Pokkaliibacter sp. MBI-7: one gene and its partner. The protein of the gene in region 1 binds, or shares a complex with, the protein of each later gene. Links are inferred from orthologs where the notes say so. Each region holds a gene or a part of one and is shown on either strand. Other genes may lie near its edges.

Region 1 (6,104 bases):
CAAGGTGTCACTGCGCCTCCGGAAGGCGAGCAGATATCTGCCAGCAGCGCGGGCTCATGGTTTTTGGCGGGACAGGCTGACTTCCTGCAGCTGCTGAAACAGCAGAGTAGCTGGGTCATTGTGCTGGCCTTCTTTATTGCCGGTCTGGGTCTGTCCTTCACGCCCTGTGTGTTTCCAATGATTCCCATTCTTTCCAGCATGATTGCGGGCCAACAAGGGATGATGTCCAGCCGACGTGCTTTTTTTCTTTCCCTGACCTATGTGCTGGCCATGGGAGTGACCTACACGATCGCGGGGGTGATCGCTGGATTATTTGGCGCCAATCTTCAGGCACAGCTACAAGCACCATGGATACTGATCTTGCTTGCTCTGTTCTTTGTGACCTTTGCGCTGGCGATGTTTGGGGTGTTTACCCTTCAGTTGCCCTCAGCATTGCAAAGTCACATTAGTGTTGCTGCCAATCGGAAGAATGGGAGCGGATGGCTTGGAATTGCCATGATGGGCATGCTTTCAGCACTGATTGTTGGACCCTGTGTGGCTGCTCCGCTGGCTGGCGCATTGATCTTCATCGGCCAGCAGGGGAGTGCAGGGCTTGGCGCGGCAGCACTCTTTGCCATGAGCCTTGGGATGGGGGTGCCATTATTGATAGTCGGCACGTCTGCGGGGCATATCCTGCCGAGAGCCGGCGCCTGGATGGAATCGGTCAAGCACGTTTTCGGCGTACTGATGTTACTGATGGCTTTGTGGCTGTTGGAGCGCGTATTGCCACTGGGATTAGTGCTGGCTTTGCTGGCCATTGTATTGCTGCTGGCGGCTGTCGTGTTGGGCGCATTACAGCCTCTTGATAATAATGCCGGTGCGGGAAGGCGTCTGGGTAAGGGTATTGCACTGCTTGTGCTGTTGTACTCAGTCGTATTGCTGGTGGGACTGGCAGGTGGTAGTCGCAATCCACTTGCTCCCCTGGCAGTCTATGCGGAGAGTAGTCATGAAGGTAACGTCAGTACGGAGTTGAATTTTCACACTGTCACGACCTGGGCGGAATTACAGCAGCAGCTGGCTCAAGCCAAAGAGCAGGGGCGTCCGGTGATGATGGACTTTTATGCTGACTGGTGTATCTCCTGCAAGGAGCTGGACGCTTTTACCTTCAAAGATGCGGCTGTCATGCAGGAGCTGAAAAGCTTTCACCTGATCCGTGTTGATCTGACCGCGAACACGGCAGACCATCAGCGCATGTACAAATTTTACGAGCTGGTTGGCCCTCCAGCGTTGGTTTTCTATTCCTCTCAGGGTGATCTGATGCGGTCGATGAGCTGGTCTGGCGTATTGTCAGCCGAGCAACTGTTGCGTCACCTGTCCAGGATGCCCATCTGACCTGAGGCAAGCCCGGAGTCCTGCTGTTGAGCGTCGCTTCGGGCTGGCAAGCTTCATCTTTCAGGATCGGCATGGTGCACGGATACAATTCTCACTTGTGAAATCCCATGGCCTTATCTAAATTATCGAAAAAGGAATATTCGGGTCCTTTTGTATAACGGTTATTTATAACAGTTCGCACTGCCCGGAAAGCAATAACCAGATACGGCCAGGGGGAATGCATGAAGCTCCAGCAATTACGCTATATCTGGGAAGTCGCCAAACACGATCTGAATGTGTCAGCGACGGCCCAAAGTCTCTATACCTCCCAGCCAGGCATCAGCAAGCAGATCAGACTTCTCGAAGATGAGTTAGGCGTCGAAATTTTTTCCCGTAGCGGTAAGCATCTCACCCATGTCACTCCTGCCGGTGAAAGCATTCTCAGTATGGCAGGAGAAATTCTGCGTCGGGTTGAAAGTATTAAACAGGTTGCACAAGAGTTCAGTAATGAGCGTAAGGGCAGCCTGTCCATTGCTACGACCCATACCCAGGCGCGTTATGCGTTACCGCCTGTGATCAAGAGTTTTATGGGACGCTATCCGGACGTCAGTCTGCATATGCATCAGGGAACTCCGATGCAAATTGCTGAAGAGGCAGCAGATGGTACTGTCGATTTTGCGATTGCCACCGAGGCGATGGAGCATTTCAGTGATCTGATCATGATGCCTTGCTACACCTGGAACCGTTCAGTCGTGGTGCCGCGTAATCATCCGTTGACGCAGGTAGGCAAACTGACGCTTGAGGATGTGGCTCGTTATCCGTTAGTGACTTATGTGTTCGGCTTTACTGGTCGCAGCAAACTCGACGATGCGTTCAATAGCAAGGGGCTTCACCCTCGTGTGGTCTTTACCGCGGTGGATGCTGATGTGATCAAGACGTACGTACGCTTGGGGTTAGGGGTCGGCATTATTGCCTCCATGGCAGTGTTGCCGGAGGTCGATGATGATCTGGTGGCACTGGATGCCAGTGAGCTGTTTGAGCCCAGTCAGACGAAAATTGGCTTCCGTAAGGGTACCTTCCTGCGTGGTTATATGTACGACTTCCTCGAATTGTTTGCCCCTCATCTGACCCGTGATCGGGTTCAGAAAGCAGGTGAGTGCACATCACGGCAGGAAATCGATGAACTCTTTGCTGATGTTAAGTTACCTGAACATTAACGCCTGATGCTCTCTCCCCGCTGCGATATCTGATCTGCAGCGGGGCTTTGTATTACGAGCTTGCTGCAATTAAGCCAGCGCTCTGAGCAAATTGCCTATCTTGCTTAAGGTCTCCTGATACTCCGACTCCTCAACGGAGTCTGCGACCAGGCCGCCTCCCGCCCAGCAATGCGCCTGACCCTGATGGAACAGCACTGTTCTGATGGCGATATTGGTGTCCATACGACCGTGCAGGCTGATGTAGCCGATGCTGCCGCAGTAGACGCTACGCCTGTGAGGCTCCAGTTCTTCAATGATTTCCATCGCGCGAATCTTGGGGGCGCCGGTAATAGAGCCGCCGGGAAAGGCTCCCTTCAGCAGGTCGAGACGGTCAGCTGAGTTGCGTAGTCTGCCGGTTACTGTACTGACCAGATGATGAACGTTGGGGTAGCTTTCCACGTCAAAAAGCAGTGGCACCTGAACACTCCCAACCTCGCAGCTTCGGCCAAGGTCATTGCGCAGCAAATCGACGATCATCAGGTTCTCTGCACGATCCTTCTCGCTATTGCGCAGTTGCTCCATCAGTTGTTGATCTTCATTAGTGGTCGTGCCTCTTGGAATGGTGCCTTTGATCGGCTTGGTTTCCACCTGAAGTTGATTAACAGCCAGAAAACGCTCTGGCGAAAGGCAGCAGATGTCACCTTGGGGCAAAGAAAGGTAGGCAGCAAAAGGAGTAGGGGCCTGCTTACGCAGTCGAAGATATGCCTGCCAGCTATCCCCCCGGAAATTTGTGCTGAAGCGTTGTGCCAGATTGACCTGATAACAGTCACCTGCATGAATGTAGTCTTTGACGCTACGGAACTTTTCACCGTATTGAGCCCGATCCATGTTGCTTGACCAGGGGGACGTCAGTTCAAAAGCAGAAGGTTCTGATGGTGCTTGCTGAGAGAGGTAACGCTGGATAAGAAATTCAGCAGAGTAGGGGCATTGAGGATGGATGACCAGCCAGCTTGATTGTTTGGCATGATCGGTAACCCTTGCCCAGGAGTACAGCCCTAAATACATGTCGGGCAAGGCTATATCGTGATCTGCCAGCTGCGGCATATGTTCAACAACTCTGCCCAGATCATATGACCAGTAACCTAACAAACCGCCATAAAAGGGAATGTCAGGATGATCGGTGTCGGTGCTGATCTGCCCGAAGCGCAACAGCAGGTGCTCTGTCGCCAAGAAGGGATCGTCCGGGCAGGGCAATATCCTCCCTGAGGCATCCTGCAAACAGATACCTTGGCCGGGGGTGTAAGAGAGTACAAAGAGTGGATCGCAGGCAGCGATATCAAATCGGCCATCGCGTGAGTGGGGCGCGTTGGAGTCGAGTAGAACAGGGTATGTTCCCGCCTTGATGCCAACAAAAGCATCTTCAGCATTCAGATATGGCAGTGAAATAAATTGCACTCGAACGACTCCTGGTAGCGAAGCAGGGAATTCTACCCAGCCAGATAAGAAAGGTGTAGGCTAACAACGGTTGGCTCCTGGAGCCCATAGTTCTGGTATATCGCGATGTGACTCAATGTTGCTGATTCTGAGGTCCGGAAATCAGCCAGGTGACAGAGAATAGGGTGGCTACTTTCATCTGCTCGCCAGTGATATACCGCAGTTTTGTTCCAAACCCGCAGTCTCGCAGTCGGAACTCATGATCCAGCAAAGTTACTCAGTGGTACGCCGCAGTTTTTCAGTGAACGGCGTAGATGTTTCCTATCAGATATATACCAACAATGTTGCCTCTTCTTCCGAACGCTTGTTGCTGCTGCATGGCGCGGGTGTGGCAGGGGAGCTGACCTGGTCTGCGATTGTCGAGCATCTGGATCATTGGGGTCAGATACTCGTGCCGGATTTGCGAGGAATGGGGGAAACCCGTTACCTGGACGGCAGTGAATCCACTTTTACCGTGCAGGAAGTGTGTGATGATGTTGTGCGTCTGCTGGATCAGCTCGGGTGGTGGCGTTTCGATCTGGGTGGCTACTCCTTCGGGGGGTTAATAGCCATGTTGCTTAAGCAGCGTAATCCTTCACGAGTGGGACAGCTTTATCTGCTGGAGCCTGCACTGCTGGACCGAGCCGATATCAATGAGGTCAGGAGTATTCGTGAGCGTTACTCTGAGGCGGCACAGCATATTCGCCAACAGCATGATCCCAGTGATGGAATTCGTTTGTTTCTCGATACCATTGCGCCGGGGCGCAATCGATCAGACAAAACCGAGTCTATGACGATCAGCCGTTTGGCAGAGCGACCGTTAGGATTTGCCAATGCACTGGACTCTGTGACTCGCTCGGCCCATGAGGTCGAGCGGGATCAGTTGCTTGAGCATTTACAGCACGCAGAATTATTTGCGGGTGGGCGTAGTGTTCGCGAGTTGCATGATCACTATCTTCATCTGGCCAGGCAAAACACCATGGTTAACTACCATGAGGTGAAAGGTACGGATCACTCGTTGCCTTATCAAAAACCACGGCAGATTGCCCGGTTGATGAACGAGGCACGTCAACGCTATACAAACAGTTAGTGTTTAACGCTTTTACCTGGCGGATGTTTGGAGTCGCAATAAATTTACGGGATGGCTGATGTACAAACTGATCATATTTGACTGGGATGGAACGCTTATCGATTCTGCACAGCGAATCACACAATGTATGCTGCGGGCAGCCAAAGATGCCGGGCTTGCTCAGCCGAGCGCTAGTCAGATCAGGGAATTGATCGGGTTGGGTTTGCCTGAAATGGTTGAAGCTTTGTTTCCGGGGATATCTCCTCAATCCAATCAGTATTTCCGGACAATCTATAGTCATCACTTTTTTGATGCAGATCAGCAGCCATCTCCGACATTTCCTCACGTCAGAGAAACGCTTACCGCATTGCGAGAGGCTAGTTACTCTCTGGCGGTGGCAACTGGGAAAAGTCGCCGTGGACTAGACAGAGGAATGCAGAATACTGGCCTGGGTGAGTATTTTTCAGCATCGCGCTGCGCTGATGAGACGGCCTCCAAGCCCCATCCTCAAATGCTTTTTGAGCTGCTGGAGCATTATGGGGTACAGGCAAGCGACGCGCTGCTGGTAGGGGATACCAGTTTTGATTTACAGATGGCGCAAGCGGCTGGTATCGACTCTACAGCTGTTCTCTATGGCGTACATGGTGCGGAGCGGCTGGAACCCTTTGCGCCGAAAGCTTTCTTCACTTCAATTCGCGATATTGTTCATTGGCTTACGGAAACTAAGGAGAAAGGGTGAGCGACTCTAATTGGCGGCCGGAAGGATCCGATCAACAGGATACAAGTAGCACTGGTGTGGACAAGGACTTCTCTGGTCAGCCGCTGGAGGTGCGCACCAATAAGGAATGGCGCCTTATTGAGAAAGTCGTACTTGGGTTGTTCAGGGAGCAACGCAGGGCAAGACGTTGGGGGATCTTCTTTAAGCTCGCTACGCTGGGCTACTTCATCGTTATTCTTCTGCTCGCATGGCCTAGTGCAGAGACCGAGTTGGGGGCCAAGGATCACGTTGCTCTGAT
Region 2 (5,415 bases), on another replicon or contig:
GGCTCCGCTGCGCGCATGAAAGCTTCGCCGACCAGGAAGGCATGTACATCATGCTCGCGCATGGCGACCACATCTTCGCGGCTGTGAATGCCACTCTCGGTGACCACCAGCTTGTCCGCCGGAATCTGTGCCAGCAGGCGATAGGTATTATCCAGACTGACTTCAAAGGTATGCAGGTTGCGGTTGTTGATACCCAGTAGCGGCGTGCTCAGTTGCAATGCCTGTTCAAGCTCAACCTCGTCGTGCACTTCGACCAGCACATCCATGCCCAGATCACGGGCCTGATCATGCAGATCACGCATCAGACTGAACTCCAGTGCCGCGACGATCAGCAGCACGCAATCCGCGCTAATAGCACGAGCTTCGGTGATGTGGTACGGGTCCATCAGGAAATCCTTGCGAATCACCGGCAGACTGCAAGCACCATGAGCAGCTTTCAGATAGTCCTCATGGCCCTGAAAGAAATCACGGTCGGTCAGCACGGACAGACAGGCAGCACCGCCTTGTTCATAAGACTGCGCAATGGCCACAGGATCAAAATCAGCACGCAGCAGACCCTTGCTGGGAGACGCCTTCTTCACCTCGGCAATCACCGCAGGATCGCCCTTGGCAATCCGCGCCTGCATGCTGGCGTGAAAACCACGCGGAGCCGACTGCTCACGGGCCATGGCTTCCAGATCAGCGATGGAGACCGAGCGGCTGCGCTCGGCCACTTCTTCGGCTTTACGGTTGAGAATGCGGCGCAGGACGGTGGGGGCACAACTACTCATTAATCTTTCTCCTACTGACATCAACCTTGTGCCGGGCATCGGCCTCAACAGCACAAGGGCACGTCATTATTTCCCTGCCAGGGACTGACTGAATTTTGCTAACTCTTCCAGCTTGGCCAGAGCGGCACCGCTGGCGATCACATCGGTGGCCTTGTCGATACCGGCCTGCAGGCTGTCAACCAGATCGGCGGCGTAAATAGCGGCGCCAGCATTAAGACGCACGATATCGGTGGCACTGCCACCCTCGCCTGCCAGTGCAGCTTTCACAAGTGCCAGACTGGCCTGTGGATTATCTACCGCCAGCTCATTCAGCGGACTGCGGGCAATTCCAAACTGCTCCGGGCGAATCTGGTACTCGAACACCTCGCCATCACGCAGTTCGGCGACAAAGGTATCGGAGGCCACGCTGATTTCATCCAGACCATCGGCAGCATGCACCACCAGCACATGACTGGAACCCAGCTGCTTCAGCACTTCAGCCATGGGGCGCAACCAGCGATGGCTGAACACACCCAACACCTGATTTGGGGTCAGTGCCGGATTGGTCAAGGGGCCGAGCAAATTGAAGATGGTACGCACACCCATTTCCCGACGCGGGCCAATGGCATGCTTCATGGCGCTGTGGTGAGCCGGGGCAAACATAAAGCCTACGCCCAGTTTGTCGATGCACTCCACCACCTGCTCAGGGCGCAGTGCCAGATTGAGGCCAGCGGCCTCCAGTACGTCGGCACTACCACTGGAAGAGGAAGCCGCACGGTTACCATGCTTGGCGACCTTGCCACCAGCGGCGGCAACGACAAAAGAACTGGCCGTGGATACGTTGAAGATATGGGCGCCATCGCCACCGGTACCGCAGGTATCGATCAAGTGCGGCCCTTCAACATGGACCTGGGTGGCCAGACTGCGCATGGTCATGGCGGCACCAGCAATCTCCCCCACCGTTTCCCCTTTCATGCTCAACCCCACCAGGAAGCCACCAATCTGTGCGTGGGTCGCCTCACCGGTCATGATCAGGGCCATCAGCTCCTGCATCTGCTCGGTGGTAAAGTCCTGTTTGTCCATCACCAGACGGATGGCTTGCTGCATATTCATGGCGGGGCCTCTCAACGCTTCAGAAAGTTGGCCAACAGTGCATGGCCCTGTTCAGTCATGATGGACTCGGGATGGAATTGTACCCCCTCGACGTCCAGCTGTTTATGGCGAACACCCATAATTTCTTCCATCTGACCGTCCGGCAGTTCAGTCCAGGCGGTCACCTCCAGACAATCGGGCAAGCTGTGCTTGTCGATCACCAGAGAATGATAACGAGTGCAGCGCAGCGGATTACTGAGCCCGGCAAACACGCCCAGATGGTGATGATGCACCGGTGAGGTCTTGCCATGCATAACCTGACCGGCGCGGATGACCTGACCACCAAACACCTGGCCAATGCTCTGGTGCCCCAGGCACACGCCCAGCACAGGAAGACGGCCAGCAAAGTAGCGAATGGCTTCGAGGGAGATACCCGCTTCATTAGGGGTGCAAGGGCCGGGGGAAATCATCAGCTGGTCTGGTGCCATGGCTTCAATCTCGGCGATGCTGATGGCGTCATTGCGCGCCACCTTCACTTCGGCTCCCAGCTCCCCCAAATACTGCACCAGGTTGTAGGTGAAGGAGTCGTAGTTATCAATCATCAAAATCATGGCAAATCCGACCAGCCAACTCGTTACTGCTTACGATCTACAGCCGTTGCTGTTGAGTATCCACAGTCGTTATTGCTAAGAACGTGTTCACGCTCTGACTATCCACCGTTCACCTCGCCTGTTACCCAGACAGGAACACGACAACAGTTATGTCGATATAACCTGTTTCGATATAACTTCAGGTTCGCGAGGCCTTGAAAACAAAGGCCTCAAGGCTATATCAGCACTGCGCGCAGGGCAACACGACATAACGCTAAGAAATCCGTTTCAAAACGGCAGTTAACATCCTCTTAGTGATCCCTGGCATGTCTCGGAAGACCGATGGCCACCTCTCTAAATGCTGCCAATGCAGCCTCAAGATGCTCAATAATTTCCTGCTGCAGCACATCCGGTGGAGGCAACTCATCAAGGTTGTCCAGGCTTTCGTCTTTCAGCCAAAAGATGTCCAGACTGGCCTTATCCCGTGCCATCAGCTCTTCGTAGCTGAAGAATTTGAAGCGCTCCGTAGCTTGGCGCTCGTGACGGTTTTCCGAGTTATAGCACGCCACGAAATCCTTCAAGTCATCCAACTTGAGCGTGCGCGTCTTCAGGGTGAAGTGCTTGTTGGTGCGCAAATCGTAGAACCAAATCCCCTTGGTATGGATTTGTCCGTCTTTGGGCTTAGCATCGAAGAACACCACGTTGGCCTTCACGCCTTGCGCGTAAAAGATACCTGTTGGCAAACGCAAAATGGTGTGCACATCGCAGTTCTCCAGCAGCTTGCGGCGGATTTTTTCACCAGCCCCTCCTTCAAATAGCACGTTATCCGGCAGCACTACCGCTGCTTTGCCGTCGACTTTAAGCATGCTGACGATGTGCTGTAGAAAATTAAGCTGTTTGTTCGAGGTGGTTTCCCAGAAATCTTGTCGCTCGTAGGTGAGCGTCTCTTTATCTTCCTCACCTTCTTCATTGGTGATGGTCATGCTGCTTTTTTTACCGAAAGGCGGGTTAGCCAGCACGTAATCCACTTTTAGCTTTGGCTCGGAGATAAGCGCATCTGAGCGTTCGACGGAGGGCTCCCCGTCCAACTCGCCAATATTGTGCAAGAACAAGTTCATTAAGCACATGCGGCGTGTATTAGGCACAATTTCATTGCCGTGGAAGGTCTTATCGCGAAGGAATGCTTTTTGGCGTTTATCGAGATTGGAGCCAGGGCGGGTTAGCCAGTTGTATGCTCCTAGAAAGAAGCCGCCAGTACCGCAAGCGGGGTCGGCTATGGTTTTCATTGGCTCTGGTCTTATACAAGCAACCATGGCTTCAATGATTGCGCGTGGGGTAAAGTACTGCCCGGCACCACTTTTGGTGTCTTCTGCGTTTTTCTGCAAAAGTCCCTCGTACAAATCCCCTTTAGTGTCAGCACCGAGGCTTATCCAGCTTTCCGCATCAATGAGCTGCACTAGCCTTGAAAGCTTGGCGGGGTCTTGAATTTTATTTTGTGCCTTGAAGAAAATGGCACCTAGCATACCGTCTTCACTACCCAGTTTATTGAGCGTTCGAAAATACTGGCGCTCTAAGGGCTCACCAACTTTGGAAGTAAGGTTAGGCCAGTCATACCCATCAGGAATATGGGTATCGCGGTTATAAGGCTCCTGCGCATATTCATGCGCCAACTTTAGAAACAGCAGGTAGGTGAGTTGTTCCAGATAATCACCATAGCCCACACCGTCGTCGCGTAGTGTATGGCAGAAGTTCCAGACTTTCTGGACTAGGGTCGATGTATTCATGCTTGCTCGTTAATGAGTTCGTTTTCCAGGCGTCGGATTGCGCCAATCAAATTGCGGAAACTGGGTGATCGTTCATTTTCTAGGTTCAAGAGCTTGCCGATCTCTCGTGAACCGGCGACTTTTTCATAGCGTTGGCTAGTTAATTTTTTTAATTCAACGCTAGGGCTACCTAAATTATCAGGGGCTCGAAACTTTTTAACTTGCTGCTGCTTCGCCAACCCCTTTATTTGAAGAGCCTCCTCCACAGCCTGTAAATCCGCCAGATAGAAAGTCTCCAACTCCTTGCAGGCAATACGAACGATGCATTGAGCCGCCTTGCCGGATTCAACACACAGTTCGAGCAATTTGTTTTTCACCGCCAAGCAGTCAGGGTGACTATCCAGATCACGCAACACAATGAATCGCGCCTCCGGGTTTTGATAAGCGCGTATCTTGCGCGTCAGCTGTTTTTCCAGATCTTGCTTGCCCTCAAAGGGAATACATCGCACGCTGATTTCGGCGCTCAGCATTCTCGGTAACAAGGATTCCAGCATGGCCTTGGCGGAGGGTTCTTCGAGCAAAAAAACCAGCTCCTTCATTGCGGATCTACCCCATCAAAAAAGCCTTGTTTCCACAAATAACCCAGTTGATCACCCTCGGCGATATAAGCGGCGATTTGTTTATTGTCCTTGGCGCGGCGAATCTCGGTACAACCCTGTTGTTTGACCAGCCAGCAAACTTCTTCTATTTCTAACGCATTTAAAAAGTCGGGTGAGTGGGTGGAGACAAACACCTGCCCGCCGCGATTGGCATAGCTTCGAAATTCTTCAGCCAGCTCTGTCATGAGTCGGGGATAGAGCTGGTTTTCTGGCTCTTCTACACACAGTAAAGGGTGTGGTTTTGGGTCATACAACAGCACCAAGTAAGCAAACATTTTGATTGTGCCATCAGACACATAACGATCTAAAAACGGTGTTTTAAAAGAGCCATCCTGAAACCGCAGCGTCAGGTAGCCATCGTCCATTAACTTGGGTTCCACAGACGACACGCCCGGTACACGTCGCGCCATGGTGGCTAAGATACGTTTAAAGACCGATGTGTGTTGCTCGTGAAGGTAGCGCGCCACCAACGGCAGGTTTTCGCCAGACTCTGATAAATGCTCGGTTTCTCCTGCTGCGTCTTTACGCCCACGTGCCGCACTGATATGGAAGTCAGAAACAT

What was found. Proteins that work in one complex are often made in the same cells at the same time.
Region 2: the proteins of pabB (region 1) and QCD60_RS04605 are in contact, whole or in part, in a solved structure (PDB 8RP0), measured with the Escherichia coli proteins. The link is inferred for Pokkaliibacter sp. MBI-7 from one-to-one orthologs.

Annotation. Positions count from the first base shown.
Region 1 is NZ_JARVTG010000002.1:496,146-502,249, forward strand. Bases 1,820-4,651 are described here. They hold pabB (aminodeoxychorismate synthase component I), read right to left. Parts: upstream 4,002-4,651; coding sequence 2,637-4,001; downstream 1,820-2,636. Other genes in these bases: cysB (HTH-type transcriptional regulator CysB), read left to right, coding at 1,820-2,567; QCD60_RS21925 (alpha/beta hydrolase), read left to right, coding at 4,240-4,651. Also shown: protein-disulfide reductase DsbD, read left to right, coding at 1-1,371; more of cysB, read left to right, coding at 1,593-1,819; more of QCD60_RS21925, read left to right, coding at 4,652-5,109; QCD60_RS21930 (HAD-IA family hydrolase), read left to right, coding at 5,168-5,827; signal peptide peptidase SppA, read left to right, coding at 5,824-6,104. UniProt on the Escherichia coli protein: Part of a heterodimeric complex that catalyzes the two-step biosynthesis of 4-amino-4-deoxychorismate (ADC), a precursor of p-aminobenzoate (PABA) and tetrahydrofolate.
Region 2 is NZ_JARVTG010000001.1:1,038,612-1,044,026, forward strand. What follows is about bases 664-3,649. They hold QCD60_RS04605 (aminodeoxychorismate/anthranilate synthase component II), read right to left. Parts: upstream 2,453-3,649; coding sequence 1,874-2,452; downstream 664-1,873. Other genes in these bases: trpC (indole-3-glycerol phosphate synthase TrpC), read right to left, coding at 664-770; trpD (anthranilate phosphoribosyltransferase), read right to left, coding at 837-1,862; QCD60_RS04610 (class I SAM-dependent DNA methyltransferase), read right to left, coding at 2,743-3,649. Outside these bases: more of trpC, read right to left, coding at 1-663; more of QCD60_RS04610, read right to left, coding at 3,650-4,215; QCD60_RS04615 (DUF4276 family protein), read right to left, coding at 4,212-4,793; QCD60_RS04620 (AAA family ATPase), read right to left, coding at 4,790-5,415. UniProt on the Escherichia coli protein: Part of a heterodimeric complex that catalyzes the two-step biosynthesis of 4-amino-4-deoxychorismate (ADC), a precursor of p-aminobenzoate (PABA) and tetrahydrofolate.